3 regions of the Pseudalkalibacillus nanhaiensis genome follow, and region 1 is predicted to be linked to each of the others. Evidence: predicted binding sites of a transcription regulator. Region 1 holds the regulator's gene; each other region holds the start of a gene.
The links. Region 1 encodes LexA, which represses DNA repair genes until DNA is damaged. Its sites were predicted from a motif close to CGAACATATGTTCG; they were not measured.
Positions count from the first base shown of each region.

Region 2: a site for LexA is predicted at 6,280-6,293, ahead of uvrB (excinuclease ABC subunit UvrB). Genes of this name have one in related genera too.
Region 3: a site for LexA is predicted at 2,536-2,549, ahead of parE (DNA topoisomerase IV subunit B). Genes of this name have one in related genera too.

Region 1 covers NZ_CP143541.1:1,706,233-1,717,393, forward strand. The annotation lists gene V1497_RS08770 (methionine gamma-lyase family protein) at 1-847, shown strand, start outside; gene V1497_RS08775 (MerR family transcriptional regulator) at 986-1,375, shown strand; gene glnA (type I glutamate--ammonia ligase) at 1,435-2,772, shown strand; gene V1497_RS08785 (hypothetical protein) at 2,890-3,207, shown strand; gene V1497_RS08790 (DUF3784 domain-containing protein) at 3,354-3,638, shown strand; gene V1497_RS08795 (DJ-1/PfpI family protein) at 3,672-4,229, shown strand; gene V1497_RS08800 (YdeI family protein) at 4,336-4,923, shown strand; gene V1497_RS08805 (cell wall hydrolase) at 5,014-5,451, shown strand; gene V1497_RS08810 (zinc-binding dehydrogenase) at 5,652-6,686, shown strand; gene V1497_RS08815 (hypothetical protein) at 6,838-7,209, shown strand; gene V1497_RS08820 (TerC family protein) at 7,254-8,033, opposite strand; gene V1497_RS18690 (TIGR04104 family putative zinc finger protein) at 8,687-8,971, shown strand; gene V1497_RS08830 (GNAT family N-acetyltransferase) at 8,988-9,533, shown strand; gene V1497_RS08835 (hypothetical protein) at 9,577-9,921, opposite strand; gene lexA (transcriptional repressor LexA) at 10,003-10,620, opposite strand; gene V1497_RS08845 (cell division protein) at 10,780-11,088, shown strand; gene V1497_RS08850 (recombinase family protein) at 11,104-11,161, shown strand, end outside.
Region 2 covers NZ_CP143541.1:3,161,977-3,173,137, reverse strand. The annotation lists gene V1497_RS16435 (Ig-like domain-containing protein) at 1-2,526, opposite strand, end outside; gene V1497_RS16430 (hypothetical protein) at 2,829-3,254, shown strand; gene V1497_RS16425 (DUF2198 family protein) at 3,411-3,641, shown strand; gene V1497_RS16420 (sulfite exporter TauE/SafE family protein) at 3,645-4,514, opposite strand; gene V1497_RS16415 (AIM24 family protein) at 4,972-5,670, opposite strand; gene V1497_RS16410 (YobA family protein) at 5,731-6,117, opposite strand; gene uvrB (excinuclease ABC subunit UvrB) at 6,369-8,348, shown strand; gene uvrA (excinuclease ABC subunit UvrA) at 8,354-11,161, shown strand, end outside.
Region 3 covers NZ_CP143541.1:2,005,430-2,016,590, forward strand. The annotation lists gene parC (DNA topoisomerase IV subunit A) at 1-501, opposite strand, end outside; gene parE (DNA topoisomerase IV subunit B) at 506-2,479, opposite strand; gene V1497_RS10490 (CoA-binding protein) at 2,741-3,151, opposite strand; gene V1497_RS10495 (hypothetical protein) at 3,321-3,446, shown strand; gene V1497_RS10500 (carboxypeptidase M32) at 3,480-4,979, opposite strand; gene V1497_RS10505 (hypothetical protein) at 5,159-5,350, opposite strand; gene V1497_RS10510 (class I SAM-dependent RNA methyltransferase) at 5,398-6,549, opposite strand; RNA gene rnpB (RNase P RNA component class B) at 6,751-7,147, opposite strand; gene gpsB (cell division regulator GpsB) at 7,216-7,521, opposite strand; gene V1497_RS10525 (DUF1273 domain-containing protein) at 7,620-8,189, opposite strand; gene V1497_RS10530 (CotD family spore coat protein) at 8,433-8,735, opposite strand; gene V1497_RS10535 (ribonuclease H-like domain-containing protein) at 9,073-10,320, opposite strand; gene V1497_RS10540 (DEAD/DEAH box helicase) at 10,304-11,161, opposite strand, start outside.

The sequences.
Region 1 (11,161 bases):
CCAGGCGGTCGATCTTACTCAAGAAGGACAGATGGATTTTGAAGCGATCAGCCGCAACATCCATGAGCGTACGAAAATGATCGGGATCCAACGGTCTAAAGGCTACTCCGATCGCCCATCGTTTACCATCGAACAAATAAAAGAAGCGATCATTTTTGTAAAAGAGATTAAACCGGATGTCATCGTATTCGTAGATAATTGTTACGGTGAGTTTGTCGAAATCGAAGAGCCCACCCAAGTAGGTGCAGATTTGATTGCAGGATCCCTGATCAAAAATCCTGGTGGAGGTCTAGCCAAGATCGGTGGATACATCGCTGGACGGGAAGACCTTGTTGAGCTTTGTGCATTTCGATTGACTTCTCCAGGATTAGGTAAAGAAGCAGGGGCATCCCTAGATACGTTATTGGACATGTATCAAGGCTTTTTCCTGGCTCCTCATGTTGTCAGCCAATCTCTTAAAGGAGCAGTGTTCACGGCTGCTTTATTGGAGGATCTCGGATTTGAAACAACACCAAAATGGGATGCACAACGGACTGATCTCGTCCAATCGGTCAAATTCCATGATTCTGATTATATGGTGCGATTCTGTCAATCGATCCAAAAAGCCTCCCCAGTCAATGCGCATGTCGTACCTCATCCCAGCTACATGCCAGGGTATGAGGATGATGTCATCATGGCTGCAGGTACATTCGTGCAAGGATCAAGCATCGAATTGTCTGCTGATGGTCCGATCCGTACACCTTATGAGGCTTATGTTCAAGGCGGGCTCACGTATGCGCATGTGAAAATCGCTGTAAAAGAAGCGGTGAAAGAACTGGCAAAGAGCGGTTTAAAACTGAATTTATAGGGTATTAACTAAAGAGAGTGTCTGAATCCACTCTCTTTTTCTTTTGGTCAAAAAATGATGTTAGGTTTTCTTACATATGTTTGACACAAAAGCTAACATTAGCATATAATGTTGGTAATCAAGAGAGGAGGGACAGATATGGGAGATCACATAAGAAGAAATATGCCTCTATTTCCCATAGGGATTGTAAAGCAACTGACAGAATTGACAGCACGACAGATCCGGTATTACGAAGAGCATGGGTTGATTATGCCTGCTCGATCTGAAGGAAACCGGCGACTGTTTTCGTTCAATGATGTCGATCGATTGCTTGAAATCAAGTCTCTTCTTGAACGTGGCGTTAACCTTGCAGGTATTCGTGAAGTTTTTGAAATGAAAGAAAAAGGTATGCATGGGAAAGACCCTGTATACAAGACAGAACCAACCGAAGGCGAAATCCACAAATATCTCAAAAAAGAACTCTATCAGGCTGGACGCTTCGGTAAAACTTCACTCATACAAGGTGAACTATCACGTTTTTTCAATTGAGGCAAAGTTGAACATAGGTAGTCATGATTTATTCAAATAATTTAGGGAGGCAACAATTCATGGGTTCGAAGTATTCAAAAGACCAAATCTTTAAAATGGTAAAAGAAGAAAATGTACGATTCATCCGTTTGCAGTTCACTGATTTACTAGGAACGATCAAAAACGTTGAAATTCCGACGAGTCAGCTTGAAAAGGCGCTTGACAACAAGATGATGTTTGATGGATCTTCTATCGAAGGATTTGTACGTATTGAAGAATCCGATATGTACCTCTATCCGGATCTTGACACGTTCGTCGTCTTCCCTTGGACATCTGAAAAAGGGAAAGTAGCACGCTTGATTTGCGACATTTATAATCCTGATGGTACACCATTCGAGGGTGATCCTCGTGCGAATTTGAAGCGTATTCTCAAGGAAATGGAAGAGCTCGGCTTCACAGATTTCAACATCGGTCCTGAACCGGAATTCTTCTTGTTCAAGAATGATGAAAAAGGTGAACCAACACTTGAATTGAACGACAAAGGTGGTTATTTCGACCTTGCACCGACGGATCTTGGTGAAAATTGCCGCCGTGACATCGTGTTGGAGCTTGAGGACATGGGCTTTGAAATTGAAGCTTCTCACCATGAGGTTGCTCCTGGACAACACGAAATTGATTTCAAATATGCTGATGCTGTCACAACTTGTGATAACATCCAAACGTTCAAGCTTGTGGTCAAAACGATTGCACGTAAACACGGCCTGCATGCAACATTCATGCCTAAGCCATTGTTCGGTGTAAATGGCTCTGGAATGCACGCAAACATGTCTCTCTTCAAAGGGAAAGAGAATGCATTTTTCGATGAGAATTCCGAAACGCAATTGAGCGAAACAGCAATGCAATTCCTTGCAGGGGTCGTGAAACATGCTGAGGCGTTCACTGCAATTACCAACCCGACTGTAAACTCCTATAAGCGTCTTGTACCTGGGTACGAAGCACCTTGTTACGTCGCTTGGTCAATGCGTAACCGTAGTCCGCTTGTCCGTATTCCAGCATCACGTGGCGTAAGTACACGTATTGAGGTTCGAAGCGTCGATCCAGCTGCGAACCCATATCTCGCAATGGCGGCTATGCTTGCTGCAGGTCTTGATGGAATCAAGAACAAGATGGAAGCGCCGAAACCAATTGACCGCAACATCTATGCAATGGATAAAGCTGAGCGTGAACAAGCAGGTATCAGTGATCTGCCAGCTACATTGAAGGATGCACTTGAAATTTTCCGTCGTAATGAAGTTATGACTTCTGCACTTGGTGAACATGCGACAGAACACTTCATTGAACTGAAAGAAATCGAATGGGATATGTTCCGTACACAAGTTCACCCTTGGGAGCGCGAACAATACATTCAACTCTATTAATAAATAGCCCAAAACCTCCAGCACAATCTGTGCTGGGGGTTTTTCTTTTTAAGAAGAAGGATAATACCCATTTCTGTTTAATAAGTAAAAGATTATGTGTAGATATAGAGGTGGCGAATGAACGTTAGAAAATCGTTGGTGGTAACTGGATTAGTGATGCTGGTTGGTGTTCTTACTGTGTTTGGGACCCTTAAAGAATCTTCTGTCCATCAGTTCCCGGTCCCGATCATTTCTCAGATTGAAGAAAAACACGATGATAAAGGAGTCTCCTATCGATTTAAAGGACTGAACAGATTGTACGTACAACACGTTAAATTGTTCGGGTGGGAGGAAGTAGAACGGCTAGGCTCGAAAGGGATTTTTGAAAAGGACGGAAAGAAGGTCGCAGTCACAACCTATAAGGATGGTTTTCATTTAAAAGCGAGTGCGCAATGATGCAGATGATTTTTAACCCATTACGAGGAAACCATTGTAGTTAAATAAAATAAGAAAAAAATCGATAATGGGAATAGTTGGGAACTTTCCGAACGTTGATACGTAGATGAATAGGAGGATTCTTATCAACGAAAGGAGAGTTTAGTATGGATTATGGATTACTCATCATCGGAATTCTTCTTCTGGTGGTTTCATATTTGGTCGGTGTAAAGAAACAAACCTGGTTGCTTGCTGGATTTAATGAGAAACACATTAAAAACAAGTCTTTATTAGGCAGGATTACCGGATCTGGATTCTTTCTTCCGCTCGGTTTGATTGTCATTATGAATAGTATTTTGGATTATGCAAATGAAGGAACGGTGCTACTGGTAAGTATGTTGCTGTTACTTACTGCTGTATATCTTTTTATTAATAAGAAACTGATGGATTGAGGATAAGAGTGAAAATACAAAGGAGATGAACATTTGAAAGCATTGTTTTTTCTGTATGAAGGCTATGTAGATTGGGAAATCAGTCCATTGTCGTACATGTTAAGTGTGTCTGACATCGATATTGATACGGTCGCTTTAACGGATGAAGTCACTCATCAAGGTAAGTTTAAGATAAAACCTGATCTTACGATTGAGGCGTGTGATCCATCAGGTTACGACATTTTGATCATACCTGGAGGAGATCCTGCACCACTTGATAAAGATGAGCGTCTTTTGGATTTCATTCGTAAATTTGATGAACAAGGAAAGTATATTGCTGCAATCTGTGGGGCTCCAACGTTCCTTGCGGCAGCAGGAATATTACGCGAAAGAAAATACTCGACATCCATTGGTGGAATTGAATATCTTCATTATTTTGATGAAAGATTCAAGAGTGAAGCAGACGTAACCGTTTGTGAAAATCTTATTACTGCTGAAGGGAATGCCTATGTCGAGTTTGGTATTGCAGTTGGTAAAGCCATGAAAATTTTCAAAGACCGTGAAGATGAACTAGAAACCGTCTTATATTTTAAAAACCAGCTTAGAGGATAATCGTAAGATATACTTACGAAACAGGTATAGGTACATAAAGGATCTTAATGAAAAAACGCACATCATAGACTGTCAGCTGATTGAAAAAAGAAGCGGAGGTTTGTTGATGACAAAAGCGCATATGAATCGAAAGGTTGATGGATTCCTTAGGAAATCGACAAAGTGGAAGGAAGAGTTTGAGCAGTTGAGAAGAATCGTGCTGGACTGTGAGCTGACAGAAGATTTCAAGTGGATGCATCCCTGTTACACATTCGAGGATAAAAATATCGTCTTGATACATGGGTTTAAAGATTATTGTGCACTTCTTTTCCACAAGGGGGCCTTGTTGCAGGATCCCGAACAGATTCTGGTCCAACAGACAGAGAATGTACAGGCTGCCAGGCAGATCCGGTTCACTGAAGCGAAAGAAATCATTGATATGGAACCGATTTTGAAAGCGTATATATCTGAAGCGATTGAAATTGAAAAAGCTGGTTTGAAAGTAGAAAAGAAAGCCGAATACCCAATTCCTGAAGAACTTCAGAACAAATTCGTTGAACTCCCTGCCTTGAAAGAAGCTTTTGAAGGATTGACCCCAGGACGGCAAAGAGCATACATCCTCTATATTTCCAAAGCCAAACAATCCAAAACCCGAGAGGCAAGGGTTGATAAATATGTCCAGCAAATCCTTGATGGTAAAGGTTTGAATGATTAAGAGGTTCTTAGACAAAAAATATCATTACTTCCACCTAAAGAATGAAAGTTGATTAGGCTCTTTTCATACAATACATCTGAGGTGAAAAAAATGCCGAGAATAAAATACACAAATTCGGATGTAGCCTTAATGGCAAGGATGATGAGAGCGGAAGCTGAAGGCGAAGGTAAACAAGGTATGCTGTATGTTGGGAATATAATCGTCAATCGTGCTAATGCGGATTGTTTGGATTTTACAGAGGTAAGGACGATTCCACAAGTCATTTATCAAGTGCAAGGAGGGAACTACTCTTTTGAAGCTGTTCAAAAGGGTAATGTTTTTTATAACAGAGCGAGGTCTGCTGAGAAAAGATTAGCAAAAAAGAATTTGGATTATTGGAGAGAACACCCGGCGAAATATTCGCTCTGGTATTTTAACCCCTATGGTCCTTGTCCTTCCACTTGGTTTGGTCAACCTTTTGCTGGTCAATACAAAAACCATTGTTTTTATGAACCGGCAGCTGGTACATGTGCAAGTGTTTATGTCTGATTGCATGTATGAAACTTTAGAGAAAAGCCAATTCCTTAACAAGAATTGGCCTTTTTTCATTTGGAAGAGTATGTGGTTTGTGTAAACGGGCTTATGAGTTCCACTTCCTCTGTGCATTAGATTTGGATGAACGGCCATGTATTGTGTAAACTAACCATTGATGAATTTATAAACGTAAGAATGAAAGGTGCGTATTTGTCATGAGAGCTGTTCAAGTAACGGGATATGGAGATCTTGATAAATTAGAAATCGTTGAAAAACCGATACCTGAGCCGAAAAGCAATGAAGTCCTCATTGAGATTAAGGCTTGTGCGATTAATAACACTGAAATCTGGATGAGGGAAGGAGCCTATGGGACAGGAACGAAATCAGGCTGGAGACCAGAGGGTGTGCAGTTTCCAAGGGTGCCTGGTTCGGATATTACCGGTCGGGTCGTGAAAATAGGAAGTGAAGTTGATGAAAGTAAGTTAGGGGAGGATGTCGTTCTATTCCCATTTACATCAAGTGGTAAGGCAGGGGAAGAACATATTTCAGATGACATGTCTTTCATTGGATCTGAGTACGATGGAGGATATGCTGAATATGTTGTTTGGCCAGCAGACCTCTGTTATGAAATGCCTCTAACTGACTATATCGACAGTGCGGTTTTCTCTGTCAGTGGGATGACTGCATGGCATATGGTTGAACAAATTCAGGCTAAACCAGGAGAAACGGTAATGGTGACCGGTGCGAATGGTGGGGTAGGTTCATTGAACATCCAAATCGCTTCAAAAGTATTCGGTGCAAATGTGATTGCGATCGTAGGGGATTTAGCCTTAGCAGATAAAATGAAGGAACTAGGGGCCACCCATGTCCTGTCTTATAAATCTGACAATCTTAGTGAGGAAATATTGGCAGTGAACGGGGGTCCAATTGACTCTGTTTTAGATGTGGTTGGCGATGCGCTTTTTTCAACCTCACTGCAAGTATTGAAGAAAGGCGGGAAATTTTGTACGTCTGGATCTGCAGGTGGTCAAAAAACGGAGCTTGATTTTAGAACCATGTATTTAAAACACATCACTTTATATGGTTCCGTCTTAGGAACAAGAGAAGATTTCAAGAAGATGCTCAACGCGATTTCAGAAGGCAAAATTAAACCGGTTATTGATCGTACATTCCCGTTGGAACAAGCCAGGGAAGCACAAAGTTATTTCAAAAATTCAGGGAAGCTGGGAAAAATCGTATTACTTCCATAAATATAAACGTTTAGTAAACCGCCTCGAATAGAGGTGGTTTACTTCGTTTCAGAAGGATTTTAGAAGGGATGTGCCACTTTTTGTATAATAAGTTAGGTATGCAAATGTCTTATTAAACCGAGTCCATTAAATTAAATCAGGGAGAGTATTGATGAACCTTAAAAGCATTGTTATTGTTTTATCCGTTTGTTTAAATCTTGTGTTCGGTATCGTTTTCTTGAATGATGTTAAGAAAGAGGGTCCTGTCGAAGTCGGCCTCTCATTTAAAGAAGCAGTCAGAACCGAAAATTATGGGTCTGTTGATCGTCTTATTGCTGAAGGACGAAATCAGCATATTACTGAGGATCTCTTAATTAAGGTTAATGGATTAATGAGTGGTGGGACAAGCTATAAAACTTATCAATTGCTGAAATTTGATAACGGTGAAATGGTTCTACTGAACTTAACGCCAAACAAAAAATTTGAAATACAGAATGTTGTGATTGTTCCAGAAGAGCAGAAATCGATATTTGAAAATGAGTAAGGAGCACCCAATGTTCAGAGGGTACTCCTTTAGATTATCCTTCATTATGATTCACTATGGTTTTCCTGAAAAGATTTGTTCGAAGGTGCAAACCATCCAAGTAAGGCGATCCCTACCAGAACTCCGTAGAATATAAGTGTCCAAGCTGTACTATGAGGGAAATGATGGTCCAGAACCCCAATATCTTTATGCGCAAGTGTAATGACAGCGAGCTTGACTCCGACCCATGCCACAATCGCATAGGCTGTTGTTTCTAAAGCAGGGCGCTTTTCAAGAAGTTGCACGAACCACGTTGCCGCATATTTGATCAGGACAAGTCCTGCAATCCCACCCAGTACTACGACGATGAATTGTCCACCATCCATACCGCCAAAATCTCTAAGAGGGGAATCTGGAAGGCCAAGTGCTAGGGCAACAGCAGCAAGTATAGAATCGATCGCAAAAGCCAAATCTGCTACGGCGATCTTTCCTACTGTCGGCCAGAAGCCTTTCCCGGCAGCTTCTTCTTCCTCTTCTTTATGGATGTTTTCATTTTTCTTCCCAAATCGAGCCTTTATGACGTGCTTAAGTCCTAAGTAAAGAAGATATGCAGCCCCAATTGCTTGGATTTGCCATACATTTGCAATGAAAGAAATGGCGAAAAGAGCTAAAAACCGGAAGGCGAACGCCATAATTATGCCATATCGGATCGCTTTTTCCTTTTCATCATCTGGTAAATGCTTGGCAATAACAGCAAGTACAAGAGCGTTATCCGCAGATAATAATCCTTCTAAACCAATTAAAATCAATAATGTCCAACCATATTCCAGCCAAATCGAATCCACAAAAAGACTCCTTTCTAAAAACAAAAACGATTATGTAAGAACGGCGGTAACTTTCAATTCCTACCCTGTGATTATATTACCACTTTTCAATGATCTAATTCACGCTATAACCCTTAGGCATCCTAATTTTTGTAATGAGTAAAAGAGTGATCAAGTTTATAGATATCGAAATAGGATCTATGATTTTTGGTTCTGACTTTTACGATATATTCATCCTTCCCGGTTGATATATGATAGGTTTTTCCTTCTGATAAATAGATTTTTTTGATAGGGCTATTGTCGTTGATGATCTCAGATTTCATTGTTGGATCGGAAAGGATGCTCCTAATTTCGCTGTCTTTTTTGGATAGGGTATGATAAAGTTCCTCTGGATTCAGCCAAAACAATAAACCAGCTATAAGAATATAAAACAAATACTTTGGAATTCGCCCCTTTTTCAACTCGACCGCTCTCCATTCTTTACTATTTTCTAGTTTCTCCTACCTATTATCATCTATTGGTTGAAAAATTGATAGATACATATGGAAATAAAATGAAATTATGTGATGAGATATTTATCATTTTGGAGAATGGCGTAATTACGTGTCAATGATTGATGTTATAATCTTCTGTAAGTGTTAGATGTTAATATTTTATAGATTTCTGGAGGAATCATGAGTTTACCAAATTGCGATTACTGTGGAAGTTCATTCAAATGGACAACGATATTCAGGAACATCTGGGGGAGGTACAAACCAATAACATGTGTGAATTGTGAAAGTGAAAATCATCTGAAATCCCGATCAAGAGTCTTGATGGCCGTAATTTTCACCATCTCCATGTTCATTTTAGGTTTTGCCTTTGCCAGCTTTTCATTTGAAATCAGGTTACTTTTAGTGGTGTTGGGCAGCATATTCATTTCATTCTTCATTCCATACCTCATAAAATACGAAGTTTGAATAAGGGGAGATTTTGGTGATCTATGATAAACATAAGAAGACGATAACGACGGAGAGACTTGTTCTACGAATGTTCAACACTTCTGATGCCGATGCGGTTACAAGGCTTTGCAATAATTATAATATTTATAAAAATACATTGTACTTACCGTATCCGTACGCTAAAGAGGATGCGCTTTCTTGGATTGCACGGCATAAGGATCAATTTAATGCTGATCGATCGTATGAATTTGCGATTACAGATAAAAGTACAGGTGAATTATTCGGTGCAGTCGCGTTGACGAACAACCAAACCTTTCATAATGGTGAAATCGCTTATTGGATCGGGGAAGAATTTTGGGGAAGAGGCTTCGCTACAGAGGCCTCAAAAGCGATGATACATTTTGCTTTTCACGAAAAGGACTATCATAAAGTATTCGCTCGTTTCTTCAAGTCCAATCCTGCTTCCGGAAGAGTGATGCAGAAAGTAGGTATGAAAGAAGAAGGTATATTAATTGACCATGTTAAAAAGGAAGGTCGATTTGAAGATCTTGTGTATTATGGGTTAATTAATGCCAGATAAAAAAGCACCTGGATAATCGGATCCAGGTGCTTTTTTTAAATTCCTATATACCGTAATACATAACAAAATAGGTAGCAAGACATAGGATGGACCCGGTGAGTAATGGTCCGAAATGCAAGGACAACTTTTCTCGTCTCGCTTTATAAGAACCCTTGGATTGTTCGGTCCGACGAGAAGCGAATTTGGTGAACAGATCTCCGTCGGAGCTTAAGATGAAAGCAATGACAATGAATAAGGATGCCCCGATGAACAACGTGCTCATAAAATCAGCAGCAAAGTATAATGACAGCACATAGAGAAATCCGATTTCAATAGATAAGACGAGTACTGTTAAACCGATGTATCTTAGCATTTTATCCTCCCCAGGTAATTCCTCGATTGTTCTCATTTCTCTGCATTCCCTTAATAAAACCTTTGCAATTAAAAAAGCTCACCGATCGCTCGATAAGCTTTCGTCTTACATCTGCTATCAGTGAATGGTCCGGTAGACACCGATTACTTTACCTAAGATGGAAACGTGCTTCAGGATGATCGGTTCCAATGAAGCATTTTCTGGCTGTAATCGAATATAATCCTTCTCTTTGAAGAAGCGCTTAACGGTTGCTTCGTCATCTTCAGTCATCGCAACGACAATATCTCCATTGTTGGCGGATTGCTGTTGTTTCACGATCACCATGTCACCATCATAGATTCCTGCCTCAATCATACTGTCCCCTTGGACAACTAATGCGAATACATTGTCATCTCCGACCATATGATCTGGTAAGGGGAAATATTCTTCGATGTTCTCGATGGCTGTTATCGGTTGACCAGCTGTTACCTTACCGATGACGGGTACATTGATGGATTCGCTTTTCGGGATTGTTGTATCCATATCCTCTGTGATGACCTCGATTGCTCTCGGTTTCGTTGGATCGCGGCGGATAAGCCCTTTTTTCTCTAAACGGGACAAGTGTCCATGTACGGTTGAGCTGGAAGCGAGTCCGACCGCTTCACCGATTTCACGGACAGATGGGGGATATCCTTTATGTTTCACTTCAAACTTTATGTAATTGAGTATGTCTTGTTGGCGCCGTGATAATTTCATTCTGTCCACCTCATTTCTCCTCTGTTGTTGAAACAAGTATACCATGTGTTCGGCGAACATACAAACATAAGTTCGAGAAAAACGGTTGACAAGAACGCCTGTTCTTATTACAATGAAATCAACAAATGAGAACAAATATTCGTATCGGAGGTATTTGTGATGGAAAAGAGAAGACAGGGCGGTTGGTCTTTTGTTATCGTATTGGTTGTCATCATTGCGATTATGGGAAGTTATTCATATGTGAAAGCGAATTCAGAAGAAAACATCGACTATATGAATGTGAAAATTGAAGAAGGTGACACCCTATGGGCGTTATACTCTAAATATAAAGAACACCACACCTATACGAACGAAGGGTTCGTCCAATGGGTTGAAAGAAATAATGATGTTCGGGCAGAAGCTTTGAAGCCGGGGGATACAGTCCTCATACCAGTCAAAATGGATATGAAACAGGTCGCTTCCAAATAGCAGGAAGGTGTATATATGAACGCAGTCATCTATTGTAGAGTCAGTACAGAGAAAGAAACACAAGCATCATCTT
Region 2 (11,161 bases), 1.5 Mb from region 1:
TGCCTCTTCTGGTGAAGTCATCTCCAGCCCAGGCAATTCATTATCAAAAACCTTATAGGTCAACGAGAAGTCATCGAAATATGACGTGCCGGTCCAATAATTACTAACGTAAGCATAGATACGGGCGGTCGCTGCATTTTCCGGGGCATAACCACTCGCGATCACTTCTTGCCATTGACCTTTCCCTGTCGTAACATAAGCAACTTCATCAGCTAATTGTTTCCCTTGTTGATCAAAGAAACGTAAAATCATGATCGTTCTTCCTGTCTCTAGATAAACCTGGCTTTTTGCTGTATATTCTTTTCCTGGTATGACCTCAACAGGATCAGACAGCACGGCTACGGTTTCAGATGTCCCGGTATCGACGATCTTCAAGCTTTTGCTTCCAGTAAAACTTCGTTCGTCTGTCACCTGGAAGGAAGCATTACCGGATTTCCAGTTATCCGACCATCCTGGAATTTCACCATTACTCACAACTTCTTCAAAACTAGCATTCTCTAGGTCCACGTCAATTTCTACTTGCTGAGGTGGGAGCCCATCCTTTACGGTGATCCGTTTCAGATCGGCTCCATCTGCATAATAGATATTCCCGTCATCACCTAGGGTCATGAGCGGACTTCGATCCAATTGTACGTGTTCCAATGTTTCTGGGTCGATGACTGTGATTTGTCCGGCAAGCGTCGTATAAAGTAAGCCATCATCGCTCCAGCGTAAATGTATCGGACGCCAATAATGATTGAAATTCCAATCGGTTGCAACGATCTCTTTACTTTTTACAATTTCGTAGGTATCAGGGTCCATTGCAAAAATGGTACCGTACGATGCTCCCCATAATAAGCCGTCAGGACCGAATGACAGCTCGCCAATTGCTTTAGATGGAACAGTTCCTGGAAGGTCAGGAGTAAATTCCGTAACCATCGTCCCGGCATTGACATCCCAGACGAACATTTTAGCCGCGTCCGCTGTCGGATCAATACCTAGACCGCCCCAAACAGAGGTAGAGCCGTAAATTTTTCCGTCCCGATACGCTAGCCCGATGATACTTTGGTTCTCAACAACATTCCGATACGTGGACGGAGCGGAAGTTGAATTCGGATCATAGATCGTCAAAGCACCACCTAATTCACCATACGTAGGAATGGTTCCGATAAATACCTTTCCGTCCCCTGAGGTCATTGAAAACGGGCGGTCCTGACCATCCGAAGAGAGACTGAAAAGCTTCTGAGGATTGTCAGCATCCCCTGGAGACTTGGTCGTGTCATATTCATAAATGTTCGCACCAGGATAAGTCCCCATATACATCTTATCGTTCAGAGATGTCATCCCTTCAGCCTGACCGAGGTTGAATAATTCTAGCACATCAGTCGATGGATCATATTGTGCGCCGTAGGTTCCCATATACCCGCTTGAGTATAATTTTCCATCTGGACCTTTTTCGAGTGTCTGAATGGTAGTAGGTTGACCCTCAACAATTGGTTCAAGTGTTTTTCTTACACTGGTCTCAAAATTGAAGAGCTGGACACTTCCGTTAAAACTGATGGTTGCGAGTGACATACCAGGAAGTTCAGGATCGTTTATCGTAACCCACCCTGCATTCCGGATATACGACCCGTAAGTAAGGTTTGTTTCAGCAGTCGCTTCCGTATTCAAGTCAAAGGACATGATCTTTCCATTTGCGACAAAATACGTCTTCCCGTCGTGCGCTGGGGTCATTGCAAGTCCTTTTGTGCCTGTCACTGTTTCAGGTAACCATTCTTTATTTTCAAGGTTATAAATGATGAAGTTGCCATCTGATAGATGGACAAAAAGATAGTGACCGACGACATCCAAGGCCCAGATCATACTAAGGTTTGCAGTATCATAATATGCTGGTCGATCAGGGACAGGTAACGTACCGATTTCCCCGGTGGCAGCATCAATCGTCATGATGCTTCCCTTGATGCCAATGCCTGCATAGATTGTGCCGTTTGCGTAGGTGAGAGAACGTACATAGTCCTGATCAGATTTCACAGACCCGTAATCCGTCATTTTACCTGTGTCAGGAGAATAACGAAAAACATGTGCGTCAGGATAAGTCCCTCCATAGACGTTACCACTTTCATCAACAGAAAGTCCGTACACTTCACGGGCACCTGGTACCACTGTTCCAAGATCTGTAACGGTCTTCGTAAAAGGATCATATTTAAAGAGCTTACCAGAACCGCCGATATAGACATGACCATCTCCATCGACGACGTGTGTCCAGGACCCGCCTAGACCCTCCAATTCATAAGTCCGCAGCAGCTCATACGTGTCTAAATTAACGACCTGGAAAACGCCAGGATCCCCTTTTACAGTGGTATACATCACATCGTGTCCATCCTCGATGCCATAAGCGCTATCCATAGCGGCTACTGAAGTGACCATTGGACCAAGATTCTCTGGCTGTTCGAATGTCTTCTTTATCTGTGCGGCTCCCGATCCTGGGAATGCAAACAAACTGAAAATCATGCATGCAACGAGCGTTGTCAAACCTATCTTTCTCATGTGAAAAACTCCTTTCTACAATTCTTATTTTTCCGTTTGCCGATGTTGTTGAATTTCAGTAGAAAGGATCGATTCTCCTGTAAAGGGGCTATTTCTTCTCTATTAAAAGACTTACTTTCAAAAACACGAAAGGGATTGTATAAGACTATGGGAGAGAGGAAGGGAGAGGGAATCATTTCAATTGGTCCAATAAGGGACCCATTTAAGACATGTCTATGATTTAATATGAATCTAGTAAATTCCATCACTTGTCCACGCAAACTGGAATTAATTCACATATTCTATAGTGTGGAGGTGATAGAATGGCAAAAAGAGTACTAGACTATTTCTTCAGTGCGCCGGCTGACAGCAATGGTGATTTGAACCGTGCAATCCCGACTGCTCCTACTCGAATCCGATTGGCTGAGTTTGGACTCAAGATCCCTCAGAATGTTAACCAGGTTGACTTGAAAGCGACTGTGGGGTGGTCAGCAGTTGCCGGGCGTCCAAACGTCCAGTTCAAGATTATACGTGGGAACAACCAGGTGATTTATTCGACCACTGATGAAATTGATATTACAGTCATTGAGGATAAGACGGTCACATTTACAGCAGTGGATATCAATGTTCCAGCAGGACAGACGAAATATGCCATCACCGTTGAACTAACAAACCCAGAAGGTGCTTTGAACCAGGCGGCAGTTACAGGACCGGTTACGTTTTCTGGAACGGCTTATGGTAATATTTAATATCATTGCCAAGAGGTCTGGTCATGCCACCTCTTGTACATATAAGTTTTGGTCATTGAATTCATTTCGTTGTAAGGCGTATAATGTCCTTATTACATATCTGATATAAAAATGGATCATTGGATAATGCCACTAGGTAGGAGGCAATTTGTGAAGATGGTATTGGAAGCAGTAAGTGCAATCATTTTACCGATCATACTCATTCCGTTTTTAGCACGGGTAACATACAATCGCTGGGTTTCGATTGCGTTAGCGGTCATAATCATGGTCGTCCTATTCAAAAACTTTGAGAGCTTTTGGACGATTATTGCCGGAGTAGTCGGTGTGTTGGTTGGATCGTATTTTTCATTACGGATTGGGAAAAAAGTAGATAAGAAATGGAGCTAGCGTCTATCGTTCTTGGATAGACGCTTTTGATTTTCGGCTCCAGATAAAGTCGATTGTGAACTTGGAGAGGAGTGTTACGACATAAAGGCCTAAAGCGATGATGCCGGCAATCTCGATTTTGAAGAGTTCGAACAGGATTCCTACTAATGTCGTGATATAGAGTAGACCGAAATATTTTTTGATTTGATCGTTCGAATAGTAGGAGGTAAGCTTCGCTCCGACCTGACTACCGAATAAGGCACCAGCAATCAATAAAAGACCGAGTGCATAGTTGATCTCAATCGTAACGGAATACGAAATGAATCCTGCGGTAACGATCATCATGACACTGACAAGGCTTGTCCCGACCGCCTTCCGTGATTCAAATCCCATGAGGGAGATCATGAGAGGGACCATGACGAAGCCGCCACCGACTCCTAAGGTGGCTGACATGAGACCGCCGATGAATCCGATGATCAACGTTTTTGCGATTCCTGGCTTCCCCATTTGGGCAACGTTTTTCTTTTCACTCTTTTTCAAAAGAGAATAAGCGAAATAAGCAATAATGATCGCATATATGACAGGGATCGTCGTTTCGTCATAATTGTTCCGATCAAGCCATAGAACGAACGGTTTGGCGAATTGGGTAGCGACTACCCCGCTTAAACCGAGAAAAACGGCTGTTTTCCAAACGACATTGTTCATTTTGAAATGCGCCCAAACACCGGATAGTGAAGATCCGATGGCGTACATCAGGCTCGTCGTAATCGCAACGACCGGTGAAAAACCGATCAGCATGAGCACTGGGGTGAGGATGAATCCGCCACCAATGCCAAAGTAGCCGGACAAAATGCCGACTGCAAAACCTAGTATGATGTAAAAGAATATATCCATTAAAAAAAGCTCCTCTGGTGATGCGTATCTTCTGTCTATGTTACAGCATCGCAGCCCAGGATTCCACAAACGATTTCCAACAAGCCAATGACCCATAAGAAAAAAGCGGCTTGAGGCCGCTTAAGGCTCTGTTTAAGTTGGTAGTTGATTTTCGCCTAAAGGATGCTCGCTTTCCGCGGGCGAACCGCAAGCCTCCTCATTCGCTTTGCTCATTGCGGGGTCTCGCTTGGCTCGCTTTTCCCGCAGGAGTCTCGCCCCTTTATGCTACAATCAATATTCTGGTATAACAGAGCCTGTTCATACAAAATCGCATAAGCCATTTTGCTAGCCTATTTTAGGAAGAAGGGAAATACTACGTAGACTCCTGTCGAGGCATTGCACAGACACCGTCTTAATTAAAAAGAAGCTTTTAGAGGACAACAAGCTAAATAAAGCGGCATTTACGACGCTTTTAAGATCAGCTGGAGCTGTCATTTTGGAAGTACACTTCTTCAAATGGTTGGACGACGACGAATCCTTCTCCTTCAAAGCGCATTTGGATCGACTCACCGCTGCCCCGACCGAAGAATGTTTTCAATGAAACATCGGTCCGGAATTCTGGTGAGAGGGATCCCGACCATGCGACGGTTGCATTCGGATCCGTCATGACCGGTCTACCAGGCTTGACTTGGATTGTGAGCGGCTCATAGTGCGAGGTGATCGCAATCATCCCCGTACCTTCACAATGGACATTGAATAAGCCCCCCGACATCATGCCGGTGATCTTCCTCATCAGCTTGATATCCCAATTGATCGATGGTTCGAACGCGAGCAGGTCGTTCCCATTTACATAGATGGAGTCATTCTGTAATTGCAGGATGGAAATTTTCTTTCCTTGATCGGCAAGGTAGACCTTCCCAGAGCCCTCCGCTTTCATCAATGCGGCCCCTTCACCTGTGAAGGCTTTTTTGAACATCTTTCCGATGCCGTGCTCTAAAATTCCTTCACGGACGAATTTGATTTGTCCATGGTACGTGACCATCGAGCCCATCTTTGCCCAGACGGTCCCATCGAGATTGACCTCAAGCATTCTCGGTGTTTCAAGCTCGAAAAAGCCTTCCCCTTTATCCTCCTGTGATGTTTTTCTGACAAACTCTTCAATTGAATATTTGGACATTCGATCACCTTCATTTCTCCGTTTTATATCATTACGTTCAACAGAGAGGAAAGGTTTCCTTTATTCGGCATCATCTAAAACTTCGATTTTTCCAGCCATCCCTTGAGCAGGATAGGACTCTGCGATCGCACCCGTCGGCCAGACCTCCAGTTTTTGTCCAATTTCATATTGATCGATGTTGTCGACCTTGAACCAGTAGGCCTCGGGCCTTGCTGTTTCCAAAAGTTCGTTTACACTCATCGTATTTAATTGTTCTTTTGTAATCTTTCCTAATAAAAGGATTCTCGTTTCGTCCTTGTCTGCTACATAACCTGTAATCGATTGTTCCCAGATTTCATTGTCGGTCGAATCTTCGCCAACTTGGGTTGAAACGGTATCACCTTTTCCTCCGCAAGCAGCTAGCAAGAGCATCATCATAAACAAAGAGCCAAAGAACCATTTTTTCATGTTGTTTCCCCCATTCGTCATTACGTTTCCTTTCATCTAAAAACGGGAATTTTTCGTTGAAGCGATGTCCAACTCTTAAGACAAAAGGAATGGATGTCACGTTATTATTTAGACGTAAAAGGAATGGCAGTCGTTTCATTCTGATTTCCAGATTTTAATATACGAATGTAAGTTCGTTTTTTTGTTATTTTATCTTTCGCCTGTGCTATAATGTGTGATAGTGAGATTATGGAAACGGAGGGGAACTCGGCATGGAGCAACAGTTTGAATTGGTGTCCAAATACCAGCCTCAAGGGGATCAACCGAAAGCGATCAAAGAGCTGGTCGAGGGGATCAATGCTGGAAAACGGCATCAAACCTTACTCGGGGCAACAGGAACAGGGAAGACCTTCACGATGTCCAATGTCATCAAGGAAGTGAATAAACCGACCCTGGTCATCGCCCACAATAAAACCCTCGCTGGTCAATTATACAGTGAATTCAAGGAACTCTTTCCGAACAACGCGGTAGAGTATTTTGTCAGTTACTATGATTATTATCAGCCTGAGGCGTATATCCCTCAATCCGATACATTCATTGAAAAAGATGCGAGCATTAATGACGAGATCGATAAGCTACGTCACTCGGCAACCTCTGCGCTTTTTGAACGGAAGGATGTCATCATCGTTGCGAGTGTTTCCTGTATATACGGCTTAGGTAACCCGGAAGAATACAAGGAACTCGTTGTTTCCCTGCGAGCGGGAATGGAAAAAGACCGGGATAAGCTCCTTCGAGATCTTGTCGATATCCAATATGCGCGGAATGATGTAAATTTCACGCGTGGTACATTCCGAGTCCGCGGTGATGTGGTCGAAATCTTCCCAGCTTCACGCGATGAGCACTGCATCCGGGTCGAATTTTTCGGAGACGAGATCGATCGCATAACAGAGGTCGATGCACTGACCGGGGAAATTCTCGGAGAACGGAAGCACGTAGCCATCTTTCCGGCTTCCCACTTCGTTACACGTGAAGAGAAGATGAAGCTTGCCATTGAACGAATCCAGGCAGAGCTTGAAGAATGCCTGAAAGAAATGAAGGAGCAGGACAAGCTGCTTGAAGCTCAGCGTCTTGAGCAGCGTACCCGTTACGATATCGAAATGATGCAGGAAATGGGCTTCTGTTCAGGGATCGAAAACTATTCAAGACACCTGACATTGCGACCGGCGGGCTCGACGCCATATACGTTAATCGACTACTTTCCGAAAGATTTCTTGTTGATGGTCGACGAATCCCACGTCACGCTTCCACAGGTTCGAGGCATGTACAACGGGGACCAGGCAAGGAAGCAGGTACTTGTGGATCACGGTTTCCGCCTGCCTTCAGCAAAGGATAACCGTCCTTTACGGTTTGAAGAGTTCGAGGAGAAAGTGAGCCAGGCAGTTTATGTTTCGGCTACCCCAGGTCCTTATGAACTTGAGCATTCACCGAAGATGACAGAACAGATCATCCGTCCGACAGGATTACTTGATCCAACGATTGATGTCCGACCGATCGAAGGACAGATTGACGACTTGATCGATGAAATTCAAGAACGGGTGAAGAAGAAAGAACGTGTCCTCGTGACGACATTGACGAAGAAAATGTCCGAGGATTTGACCGATTATCTCCATGAAAATGGAATCAAGGTCCGTTACCTCCACTCGGAAATCAAGACGCTTGAACGGATTGAGATTATTCGGGACTTGCGGAGAGGTGTGTTTGACGTTCTTGTCGGAATCAACCTCCTGCGTGAAGGACTCGACATTCCGGAGGTTTCCCTTGTCGCGATTTTAGATGCCGATAAAGAAGGCTTCCTCCGTGCAGAGCGTTCTCTTATCCAGACGATTGGACGTGCCGCACGTAATGCAAACGGTCATGTCATCATGTATGCCGATAAGGTCACCAATTCGATGCAGATTGCGCTCGATGAAACAGAACGTCGTCGTAAGAAGCAGATCGCCTACAACGAAGAGCACGGTATCACCCCACAAACGATTCAGAAGTCGATACCAGCTTTGATCCGCGCTACGGTGGATGCGGAAGACCAGCCGGGTACGACAGAATCGAAGCCTGTTGAGAAGATGACGAAGAAAGAACGCGAAAAAGTCATTGAAAAGATGGAAAAGGAAATGAAGGAAGCAGCCAAGAACCTCGACTTCGAGCGAGCAGCTGAACTTCGTGACCTCGTACTAGAGTTAAAAGCGGAAGGATGACTCCTATGCCAAATGAAAATATTACGATAAAAGGAGCGAGAGAGCATAACCTGAAAGGCATCGATGTGACGATTCCACGGAACAAGCTGGTCGTCATGACCGGTTTATCCGGCTCAGGGAAATCCTCTCTTGCATTCGATACAATTTATGCGGAAGGGCAACGCAGGTACGTCGAATCCCTTTCCGCTTATGCACGACAATTTCTAGGTCAGATGGATAAACCGGATGTGGACTCAATCGAGGGACTTTCCCCTGCGATCTCCATCGATCAGAAAACGACAAGTAAAAATCCGCGTTCCACTGTAGGAACGGTAACCGAAATCTATGATTATCTACGTCTCTTGTTTGCGCGGATCGGTACTCCGATTTGTCCGAATCATGATGTGCCGATCACATCACAAACCGTCCAGCAAATGGTCGATCGTATCCTCGAGTATCCGGAACGGACGAAGCTCCAAATCCTTGCGCCTGTCGTTAGTGGCCGTAAAGGGGAGCATGTCAAAGTCCTCGAAGATATTAAAAAGGAAGGGTACGTCCGTGTCCGTGTAGACGGAGAGATCGTCGATGTCAGTGAAGAGATCAAGCTTGAGAAGAATAAGAAGCACTCGATCGAAATCGTCGTCGACCGAATCGTCGTCAAGGAAGGCGTCGAAACACGATTGGCTGATTCATTGGAAACAGCGTTGAACATTGCTGATGGCAAAGTAATTGTCGACGTCATCGGGGACGAAGAGCTTCTCTTCAGTCAGCATCATGCATGTCCATATTGTGGTTTTTCGATCGGGGAACTTGAACCGCGTTTGTTCTCATTCAACAGTCCGTTTGGTGCTTGTTCAAGCTGTGATGGACTCGGAACGAAGCTGGAGGTCGATCTCGATCTGATCATTCCGGATTGGGACCGCTCCTTAAAAGAGCATGCCATTGCGCCTTGGGAGCCGCAAAGCTCGCAATATTACCCCCAGTTATTGAAAAGTGTATGTGACCATTACGGCATTGATATGGATGTACCAGTCAAAGATCTGCCGAAAACCAAATTGGATAAAATCCTTTACGGTAGCGGCAAGGAAAAGGTGTACTTCCGCTACGAAAACGACTTTGGTCAAGTGAGGGAGAACAACATCCTCTTTGAAGGTGTCGTGAACAATATTAAGCGACGTTATCGTGAGACAAGCTCCGATTATATCCGTGAGCAAATGGAAGGCTACATGGCGCAAAAGGCTTGTCCAACTTGTGATGGACACCGTTTGAAGCCGGAAGCACTTGCTGTCCAGATCCGTGAGCACCATATCGGGCACATTACAGATATGTCCGTAAAGGATGCCGCTGCATTTTTCAACGGACTGGAACTGACCGAAAAAGAACTGCAAATCGGACGACTCATCCTGAGGGAAATCAATGATCGTTTAGGATTCCTTGTGAACGTCGGCTTGGATTACTTGACGCTGAGCCGTTCAGCTGGGACATTGTCCGGCGGAGAGGCACAACGGATTCGTCTCGCGACTCAAGTCGGTTCACGGCTTACAGGTGTCCTTTATATCCTGGATGAGCCTTCGATCGGGCTTCATCAACGGGATAATGACCGGTTGATCAATACCCTCGAAGAAATGCGTAGCTTAGGGAATACGTTGATTGTCGTCGAGCACGATGAAGACACGATGCTTGCCGCCGATTACCTGATTGATATTGGACCAGGAGCCGGGGCGCATGGCGGGCAGATTACCGCACAAGGCTCCCCTCAAGAGCTCATGGATGATGAAAACTCGTTAACAGGCCAATACTTGTCTGGTAAAAAGTTCATCCCATTACCAGCTGAACGCAGGAAATCGGACGGACGAAAGCTGACAATCAAAGGCGCGACCGAAAACAACCTGAAAAATGTAACGGTTGATATCCCTCTTGGAGTATTTACAGGCGTGACAGGTGTTTCTGGATCAGGGAAAAGTACCTTGATTAATGAAATCCTTTATAAATCACTTGCATTAAAGCTGCACCGGGCGAAGGAAAAGCCTGGTGAGCATAAGAAAATCGAGGGTCTCGATCATATCGACAAGGTAATTGATATCGACCAGTCTCCGATCGGACGGACACCGCGTTCCAATCCTGCAACCTATATCGGTGTATTCGATGATATACGTGACGTGTTCGCGCAAACGAATGAAGCGAAGGTTCGCGGCTACAAAAAGGGCCGGTTCTCCTTCAACGTCAAAGGCGGCCGCTGTGAAGCATGCCGAGGCGACGGTATCATCAAAATCGAGATGCATTTCCTGCCGGATGTGTATGTCCCTTGTGAAGTGTGTCATGGGAAGCGTTATAACCGTGAGACCCTCGAGGTGAAATACAAAGGGAAGAATATTGCGGACATTTTGGAATTGACGGTTGAAGAAGCAGTCGAATTCTTTGCGAACATCCCGAAGATCAAGCGGAAGATCCAGACGATGATGGATGTTGGACTTGGCTACATCAAGCTCGGTCAATCATCGACGACGATTTCCGGAGGGGAAGCGCAGCGTGTCAAGCTTGCATCCCAGCTTCACAAACGCTCGACTGGTAAAACGTTGTACATCCTTGATGAACCGACGACAGGCCTTCATGTTCATGACATTTCACGTCTCTTGAAGGTACTCCAGCGACTTGTCGAGAACGGGGATTCTGTACTGGTCATCGAGCATAACCTTGATGTCATCAAGGCGGTCGATCATATCATCGACCTTGGTCCGGAAGGTGGAGATAAAGGCGGATCGATTGTTGGAACTGGAACACCTGAACAGATTGCTGAAACGCCCGAATCATACACCGGAAAATACTTGAAACCT
Region 3 (11,161 bases), 300 kb from region 1:
TACCAACAAGCTAGGAAACAAAGCGGGCAGGACAACAGGCTCTTCCTGGGTATCATCAAAGTTCGGTGTGAAATCAACCGTATTTTTCTCGATATCCTTTAGCAATTCAGAAGCAATCGGAGAAAGTCTCGCTTCAGTATAACGCATTGCTGCTGGAGGATCTCCATCAATGCTTCCGTTGTTTCCGTGCATTTCAACGAGGACATTCCGCACTTTCCATTCTTGACTTAGACGGACCATTGCATCATAAACCGAGGTATCACCATGTGGGTGATAGTTACCAATAACATTACCAACCGTCTTTGCTGATTTACGGTATGGTTTATCAGCTACATTTCCATCCTGATACATCGCATAAAGAATACGTCGCTGTACAGGCTTCAATCCATCACGCGCATCTGGAAGGGCACGTTCTTGAATGATGTATTTACTGTATCGACCAAATCGGTCGCCAATGATATCTTCTAAAGGTAAATCTAGATATTTTTCTGCGTTCGCCAAAACTTTACTCCCCCTCAACTACAGCCAAGTTCTCGTTTTCTAAGATGTTCGTTTCTTCATCCAGTCCGAAAGCGACATTCGATTCAATCCATTTACGTCGAGGTTCAACTTTGTCACCCATCAGTACCGATACTCGACGTTCTGCTCTTGCAATGTCTTCGATCTTAACACGAATGAGTGTACGAGTTTCCGGGTTCATTGTGGTTTCCCATAACTGATCGGCATTCATCTCACCAAGACCTTTGTAACGTTGAATCGTATATCCTTTACCGACTTTTTTGATGGCTTTTTTGAGGCCGTCTTCATCCCATGCATATTCAACGATTTCTTTCTTGCCTTTTCCTTTGCTGATCTTATAAAGCGGAGGAAGGGCGATGTACACTTTACCCGCTTCAATCATCGGTTTCATGTAACGATAGAAGAAGGTAAGCAACAATACTTGGATATGCGAGCCGTCTGTATCGGCATCTGTCATGATGACGACTTTATCATAATTGGAGTCTTTAATCGTGAAATCCGCGCCCACACCTGCTCCTATGGCATGTATGATCGTGTTGATTTCCTCATTCTTGAAAATGTCTGCAAGTTTGGCTTTTTCAGTATTGATTACCTTTCCTCGAAGGGGAAGGATCGCTTGGAATCGTCGATCACGCCCCTGTTTAGCGGAGCCACCTGCCGAATCACCCTCAACGAGATATAGTTCGTTCTTATTCGCATTCCTCGAAGAAGCCGGGGTCAGCTTTCCGCTCAACATCGATTCCTTTCGGTTCTTTTTCTTTCCGTTTCGTGCATCCTCACGCGCTTTCCTCGCAGCTTCCCGTGCTTGTGATGCTTTTACCGCTTTACGGACGAGCATTTCACTCACTTTCGGATTTTCTTCCAGGAAGTAGTTAAGCTGCTCCGATACCACTGCATCGACAGAAGATCGGGCATCACTCGTACCCAGCTTGCTCTTCGTTTGTCCTTCGAATTGGAGTTTCTCTTCTGGTATCCTTACCGAAACAATCGCCGTAAGACCTTCTCGAATGTCGGATCCATCCAGATTTTTATCTTTTTCTTTCAAGAGTCCTGTCTTACGTGCATATTCATTGAATACACGTGTCATTGCCGTTTTGGAACCTGATTCATGGGTGCCTCCATCCCTTGTTCGGACGTTATTGACAAAGGACAGCATATTCTCTGAATAGCCATCGTTGAATTGGAAGGCAAATTCAACTTCAATTGCATTTTGATAACCCTGGAAAGACACGACAGGGTGTAACGTATCCTTTTCCTCATTCAAGTAATGGACGAACGCTTCAACCCCTGTTTCATATTGGAATATGGTCTTCTCGTTATCATTATCGCGTAGATCCTCAAGCTCGATTTTCATGCCTTTAAGCAGGAAAGCTGCTTCACGAAGACGTTCACTCAATGTTTCAAAGTTGAATGTCGTCGTCGAAAAAATCGTCGGATCTGGCTTGAAATGGACAATTGTGCCCGTCTTTTTTGTCGTACCCACTTTTTCTAAAGTAGAAGCGGGCTTCCCACCATTTACGAAACGCTGGTTATATATGATTCCATCTCGATGGATGGTTACTTCCAACCATTCAGAAAGGGCATTCACGACGGATGAACCGACGCCGTGAAGTCCTCCACTCGTCTTATAGCCACCTTGTCCGAATTTCCCACCGGCGTGCAAGACGGTGAAGATAACCTCAGGTGTTGGTTTCCCTGTCTTATGGATACCGGTTGGCATACCTCGCCCTTCATCCACCACACTGATGCTGTTATCTTTATGTATTTTGACAGTGATGGCATTTCCATAACCCGCTAATGCTTCATCCACTGCATTGTCTACAATTTCATATACGAGATGATGTAATCCTCGACTATCTGTACTACCGATATACATACCAGGTCGTTTGCGGACAGCCTCTAGACCCTCCAACACCTGAATGGCATCATCATTATATGATAGCTGTTCTTTTGTAGCCAAAACCCTCGTGCCCCTTTCAAAAACTCAGACAATCCATTTTTTAATTGTATATTATCAGAACATTTGTTCACATACAATGTTTACTTGTTACAATGTTCATGATTCGTGTGCATTATACTCTCTCTTTTGAACAACTCACAATGAATCATTATATCATACGCACATGTTCCACTTTCTTCATTTTATCATTCGTTTTGCCCGAATGGATTGCTTTTCATTCATAAAGACGAAAGAACCACCCTTTTCCAGGTGGTTCTTGCATCACATAGAAGCATGTTCAACTTTGATGCAACGATCCATAATGACTGTGGTATCCGTGCTAGACAGAATTTCTGCTGCTTGTTCATTCTGAATCCCTAATTGTGCCCAAAAAACATCTGGATTCACTTCTTTTGCTTCCTCAGCAACCTTAGGCAGTTCTTCACTTCGTCGGAACACATTTACAATATCGATCGGTCCTTCAACATCCTTAAGAGATGGATAGGCTTTCATTCCCATCGACTCTTCAATCGTCGGATTCACTGGGATGATCTCATAGCCATTATCCTTCATATACTTGGACACTTGATAGGAGGTCCGATTTGGTTTATCAGATAAACCTACCACAGCAATCCGTTTCTTTGTTTTCAAGATATGACGAATTGTTTCTTGTTCTGGATTTTCAAAAGCCATAATCAACACTCCCCTAAATGGTTATTGTTATCCATACCTTTTCACGAAACCGATGATTTAAAACATTTCAATGTCACGAAGAAAGAAGTAGTCTCATTTTTCTCCTAGCTACATATATTGTAATTAAGAAAATATGTTGCACAAAGGCAAAAAGGAGAGAAGCTTACTTATGTCTAATCATATTAAGAAAAAACTTTCATACTATACTTGTTTGTTGAATTGGCTATCCATCATTGATGAAAAGGAAAAAGATGAAATACTAAAGAAGATCCAGAAGAGAAATCCCCACTTGTAACCAAATAAAAGGTGGGGATTTTTCTTTATGATTTTATTTGATCTTATAGACATCCCGATACTTATCTGATAGGTAGCGGATAAGATGCTCAGCGTTCAATCCTTCTCCTGTCACATCTTTGATAATTTCAATCGGCTTTTTCATCTTTCCGTGTTGGTGGACATTTTCAGTCAACCATTGCTTGATCGGAAGCAGGTTACCGTCCTTCAATTTCTGATCAAAATCCGGTAAATCCTTCAGCATCGCATTCTTTAATTGAGCAGCATAGATATATCCGAGAGCGTAAGAAGGGAAATATCCGAAATCGCCACCTGACCAATGGATATCCTGGAGCACACCTTCAGCATCATTTTTTGGTCGTATGCCAAGGTACTCATTCATTTTTTCATTCCATACTTCAGGAAGATCCTTCACTTGAATCTGATTGCTGAACAATCCCTTTTCAATCTCGTAACGGATGATGATGTGTAGCGGATATGTCATTTCATCTGCTTCAATCCGGATCAAGGATGGTCCAGCGACATTGATTGCACGATAAAAATCATCGATTGAAACGTTGTCGAACTGTCCATTTGCATAAGATTTGAATGCATCATAATTGTTTTCCCAGAAAGCGTAATTACGTCCGACGAAATTCTCCCAGAATAGCGATTGTGACTCATGTATGCCCATGGAGGTTCCCGTACATAGTAGCGTCCCGATTAAATCATCACTTATATTTTGTTCATATAAAGCGTGACCGCCTTCATGGATGGTTCCGAATACAGCTGTCCTGAAATCCGACTCATCATATTTTGTTGTAACACGGACATCGCCAGGGTTCAGACCGATTGCAAATGGATGGCTTGTTTCGTCCAGTCGCCCGGCCTTGAAGTCATAACCCATCTGATCGAGCACATGCATACTGAATGCTTGTTGTTTACTTGCTGGGAATGATTCAAACAAAAAGGAAGTTTCAGGTTGATGCTTTGATTCTACAACTTCCTTTACGAGTGGAACGATGGCTTCACGAAGCTGATTGAATACTCGATCGATCGTATCAACAGTCACCCCAGGTTCATAAAGATCGAGAAGAGTATTATAAGGATGGCCTTCATACCCCCAATAGTTCACGAATTTCTTTTTATAATCGACCAGCTTTTCAAGGTATGGTTGAAGCATCGAGAAGTCAGAATTGGCCTTCGCTTCCTCCCATACGTTCTCAGCTTTGGATTGTGTAATGATATACTCTTTGTATTCTTCCTCAGGAATTTTCCTGTTACGCTCATATTCTTCATTTGCTTCTTCAACGGCACGTTTGGTGATCACATTTAAATTCGTGTGGACGGATTCCTCACGAAGATGATCCAAACAATCTTTCATCTCTTCTGATGTAGAAAGCTTGAATACTTCTGAAGATAGCATCCCGATGACTTCTGAACGTTGTTCGACACCTTTCTTCGGTGCTCCAGTTCGCAAATCCCAGATCATTAATCCGATTGCTTCATTGTAACTTGTAATCCGCTGTGTCAGGTCCTGAAATTTCTGTTCCATCTTATTTGCTGTCGTATTCGTCAATTCATCCAACCCCTTTTATCTTCTATCAAAATAAAATTGACCCATCCTACTAATTAGACGAAATCTTGATTTATCCTCTTTTTTTATGTACGGTACGTGAAATTTAAAGAAAAAAGGTGCCTGTATTCTCTTTTAGGAGACTCAGACACCAACGTTTATTGAAGATGATGTAATTTCGAATATCGGCTCATGTCGGGATGATGCCCTGCCTCAAATGCGATCGCCTCGTTCAATTGATGCTGGATGCTTTCGCAAGAGGTGGAATAGCACTGGTGTTTGGCATCGATCTGTTGTAGTGCTTGCATCGCTTTCGTCACACGTTCGATATCTGAATAACGTTCATACATCGATTTACCACCCTTTCTCTCTCTAGTATGGGTGGTTTCGTTACGTGTTAAACCTCAACATGCTTTCTTGTCGGTTTTTTGCCGAAGTATTGATAATAATGACACTTCAAATCGCCATTATAGAGCTTTCTTTTCTTGGATGCTTTCTTTCCGTATAAGGATTCGAAGCCTTCGTGTGAGGTAAGGATATAAAGTGACCAAGTATCCAGAGCCCCGAACACTTGTCCCAGCTCACTGTATAGCTTCTCGACATAATCCCTTTCATTCAACCGTTCTCCATAAGGCGGATTTCCAACGACATATCCATACTGTTGTTTTGTACGGAAATCCTTCATTTGCATCTGCTTGAAGGAAATATCACCTTCTAGGCCAGCTTCATTCGCATTGTTTTCTGACAGTTCGATCATCTTATGGTCGATATCTGCTCCCATGATTTCGACAGGCTTGTCAAAATCAGCCAAATCATGTGCTTCCTCCACAGCTTGATACCATAATTTCTTATCAAGCCATGTCCAATTTTCTGAAGCGAATTCCCTGTTAAGGCCTGGCGCGATATTCTTGGCAATCATTGCAGCCTCAATCGGTATCGTACCTGAACCACAAAACGGGTCGAAGAAAGGTCGATCCGGACGCCAATTCGTCAACTGAATCAACGCTGCTGCAAGCGTTTCTTTCAACGGCGCTTCATTATGCAAATAACGATATCCCCGTTTGTGGAGTCCTTCGCCACTCGTATCGATCGTCAACGTTGCGATATCTTTATGTAAAGCGACCTCTACACGGTAAAACGCACCGTTCTCAGGTAACCATCCTTTTACGCCATACGTTTCTTTCATGTTTTCAACGATTGCTTTCTTCACAATAGCTTGACAGTCTGATACACTGAACAGCTTTGATTTAACAGAACGTCCGATGACCGGGAACTCGGCATCCTCCGGCAGGAAATCCCCCCACGGAAGTGCTTTCGTCTTTTCGAAAAGCTCCTCAAAGGAAAGCGCCTTGAATGAGCCCACTTTCAATTTGATACGATCTGCTGTACGGAGCCATAGATTAAGCCTCGGAATGGCCCGTTCATCTGCTTCTACGATGATCTTCCCGTTCTCTACGCTTACTCGTTCATATCCAAGTGCCTTTACTTCATTCGCGACAATCGATTCCAAACCCATTGCTGCCGTCGCAATCAAGGTAATCGGTTTCATTAGTTATAGACTCCCATCTGTTTTGTGCTCGTTTCCATTATACCCGAATGGGTGAAAAATGCTTCAAAGAGAAGCAAGATGTGTAAAACAAGATACGCTCTCAATCCTTTCATGAAGAGATTCAACACCACTATGTAAGAAATGAGAGAGCGTATCAGACAAAATAAAAAAAGCCCTGTTAAATGGGCTTTCGGTCATCCGCTTTGTAAGCCATGTTCTGTTCCCAGTACTCATGCAAAGCAAAAGCTTCTCGTACGTGGGCGGTAATCATCTATCTCCGGATGTGATTCAACATCCGCCCTTCTCTTCGTTCAATTCCTCCGAGAAGACTCCCCTACCAAAATTTGGGTTTCTCGCTCGCGGGGTTTACCTCGTTCCACTCCTCCAGTTTCCTGAAGGACTTCGTCACTGTGGCACTTTCAAGGTATTCACACCCTATCGGATCGACGTAGGTGTTTTCCCTGCCGTTACTCCAGTCCAAAACCAGAGTACCCTAACTTATGAATTCATTAGGCACGAACACTACAGTCATCACAGACTGTGCGAGCATGGACTTTCCTCTATACTTCTCTAGGAAGTACAGCGATTACCCAAGCGATATGACCACTGAGTCAAATTCCATTATACAGAACCTTCTTCAGCTTTTCAATGTAAATAATATCCAGATCAATCGTACAGTTTACTTCCGAATACGTGTTTTTCAAGATTGGATAGCCTTTTCAGGATATCGTAATTAGTGATCCCTGCTCCGTTCCCTTGCGTTTTGGTCTGTTCTCCGGAACGTTGTACTTCCTTTCGAAGCTTAACATTCTCCTCGTTCAATCGATCGATTTCTTTATGGAATTGCTCATAGTCCTTAATGATGACATCAAGGAATTGATCGACTTCATCCTGGTCATAGCCACGGAAGCTCACCTTGAAATCCTTTTCCAAAATTTCTTTAGTAGTCAAATTGATTCTCTTATTATCCATTATTATCGCCACCCCGTCATAGCATTCTAAAATTGCATATCATCGACTGACATCCTATCCAACATTATACCAATTTTATAAAATTATTCATCTGTTGATTAGGTTGCCCAATCTGTTTCATTTGATTTCAATTCTTCAATGTAATCATTCACGTCAAGAAAAGAAATGGATAGTATAGGGTATTCGTTACCGTACTCTTGATATTTGTGCGCCGTATTCAAATAATATTCAGGCGATCCCGACTGTTCAGGATCATAGAACACAAGCATAGCATCGGTCTTTTCAATGATGAATCGGTTACACGCCTGGAATTGACCAGGGTTCTCATATGGACGTTTTGAAACGGTCTCTACAAAATCTGCCTGATTGATGATTTGATGGAAATATTCCTGTGTCGGTTCTTTCCATCTGCTTTCTTGATCCTCAAAAGGCAGCAGGACTGCTAAACGAATTACAGGATAGTGCTCTTTCAATTCTAGAACAGCATCTCCGGTCCATAACTCGACACCAGGCTGCCCGGAAATGACAACCCATTCCAGCCCCTCTTCAATCAGTTGGGTAAGACGGTTCTTCATCACACCCTTTATGTAAGGTACCGCTTCGTGCTTATTCGAAAATATGCCTAGTTCATGTGCTTTATACCCTGTTACGGCTATAACTTTAATCATGTGAAGTCTCCTCTCAGGAGGAAGATTGCCTTATCGCTGAATTACTGTAAGACAGCTCCACCTTCTGCACTTTCGGACTCTATCCTAGTGTATCATAAATTCAACTTCAAAATTTGTTGAAAACCGACGCTTTGTTAAATTCATTAACCGTTTTTCAATTTGCAGTTGATCAGCATAAAAAAAGCTGTCGAAACTTTTTCGACAGCCAAATGAACCGATTGGGAACGGTTCGTATATACTATCTTACCATCCCCAGCCTGGACCAGGGCCTTGGCCATACCCACCATAGCCACCGTGACCACCGTCATAGCCTCCGCCATGCTGGCATCCACATTTAGGTGGGACCATACAATGCTTGTGGTGGGTTTTACAACAAGACTTTGTACAATGCTTCTGCATATGCTTGTGTTCATAGATGTTATGGTGGACGTGTTCTTCAATTACCGGATGGATGTGAGGCACGACCTTATAATGACAAAAATGCTTGACACACTTTTTTGGTGGATGAACCACCGGACACATCATCTGAGGTTTTTTATAATGCATCTCAAAGATTCTCCTTTTAGTAGTATTTCTTACGTTTGTATTACTGTATGAGAATTCGATGAGACTTGTCTGAGACAATCGCCTTCTTTCACAGATATCTCCTGAAAATGGTCAAGCACCTAAGGGCTTTGTCCCTGTTGGTTCCATACGTTCATTTCGTTCTAAACCTACCTAGATCCTTTTACATATAGTCCTTTTTAGGCAGTTTTCGACAATCATTGAGTGTTCCGAATCCCTTTTACGTTAAAAACAACACAAAAAAGCCCGGTATAGCACGAAAAGAATCACTTTTTGCGCTTACCCGGGGAATATTGAATCTCATTATTTCCTCAAAAAATCAACTGATTTTCCCTTCCAAACGTTCAATCCTTTTTTGATAAGCCACCCGGTCCTTCTTTTCGTCCTTACGAAGAATGCGGCTCGTCTCCTTCCATGCTTGATAGCCTTTTTCAGCGAAATACAGAGCTTGTTCAAAATCTTTGTGCCGGTGTTCAAAAACCTTCGCAAGCTCGATATAGATTTCCGCATCGTCCTTTTCCTTCAAAGCAGCCGTCCAATAATCAACAGCCATTTCCATGTTTTTGGCTTTCTTATGAAGATCAGCGATCGCCTTCTTAGCCTGAAAGGAATAGGAGGTATCTTCTAACTGCTCGAATCTGGACAAAGCTTCCGGATGGTCACCAAGACTCTCAAACCATTTCGCCACTTCAAACCGTTCCGTCACCGTCAACGAGGAATAATCCGTATCCATTAAGATATAAGAGAGGTGAATGTACAGGGCCATCAAAGTAAGAATATCCTGTTCGTTATGTTCAAACACCCCTTTTAACACTTCCGGATCCTTCTCTCTCAAATATTCAAAGTAAAGCATCGGTGCAAGATAACCAGGGGTATCTTCGTGTCGCTCGATTTGTAACAGCTCTTCCTCAACCACGGAAAGCCTTAAGGATTCATATGATTTCTTCCATACCCTTCTTGAGGCATGTAAAAGGTCGAAATGACCGAAAGGCGGCAGCTTTGGAACCATATCGCGTACAAACGTATGACGTGTTTTCACTTGCGGCCAATCAAAAGCTTTACCGTTATATGTGACCAGATTGCTCATATCTTGGACATCCGTCAAAAAGTGATGATAAAGGGCGACTTCATGACCAGGACCAGGAAGGAAATATTGTCGGACTTGAATTGTATGATCGAGGACTTTTCCTACTCCGAGCATGAAAATCGTATTGCCTGCCCCTGTCCCTAGACCCGTCGTCTCCGTATCGAAGAACAACAGGTCTGAAGGGGAACGCCCTGATGCGGACAAAGGATGCGCTCCCTTCCATTCATGCCATTTGTCGACGACGTTATACAAATCGTCTACTCGATAAGGCCCAATCTTTTTGGAACGATCGAATTGACGTTCCCGGATGATGCAGTGTTGATCCTCAAAATCAGTCCTGGTCGCCTCCAGCCTGCTCCAAGGGTTTTCTTTGTTTTCAATTTCCATGTTATTCTGTTCGTCCTGTTGAATTAGTCTGCCCTCTGAACCGACGTGAGTGAGCTGCTTCTTGAACCGGTTCAATTTATTCTGAAGTGACATATGCCGAATCACTCCTTCCTTCCATCAAGAAACGCAAAGCTAAGCCTTTAATATCGGTATGCTGCATTTCATTCCCAATACAGGATGGACAACCGCGCTCACATGGACATAAGCGGATAACCTTTTCCGCTTCGTGAAGAATGTCAGTAATATGCTCAAATACATATTCACTTAGCCCGATTCCACCTGGGTAACGATCATAAAAGAAAATCGTCGGCTTTTGAGAATGAGAAGCCTTTAATTGTGGAACGACATGTAAATCACTCACATCACACATGACGAACAAGGGTGCAACATGTCTCATGACATTGGATAAGCCGACAAGCCCTTCTTCAAGCTCCTGCTCTGATAATTCCTTGACCATCTCTTCAGGAAAACTGATCCAAGTGGCAGAGGTATGGAGCTCTTCTTCCGGCAGTGTGATCGGTCCTGAACCGATGTTATCATGTGTGCCGAATTTGATTTTTTTAAAGATTGTCGCCATCGCATTAACGGTCACATCACCGAAGGCGACATCCATCATCGGATACGTTTTCGACTTATCCTCCTCCAGCACCTTCAAGGAAACTGCGAGGTTCGCATCCGTGTAATAGTCGACATCCACTTCACGGACAAAGGCTTTCTTTTCTTCATAGTCAAGTTTTTCTACCTGGTATTGGATGCCTTGATGAAGATAGATCGCTTCTTCATGCAGAAGCGTCATTGAACTGAACCGATCCATCTCTCCGATCACCTGCACATTCGCCACATCTGTCTGATCGATGATGACGACGTTTTCTTGCGAAGCTGATCGGAGACTGATGTTATGTGCCGGGAACGATTCATTCATCCAATACCATCT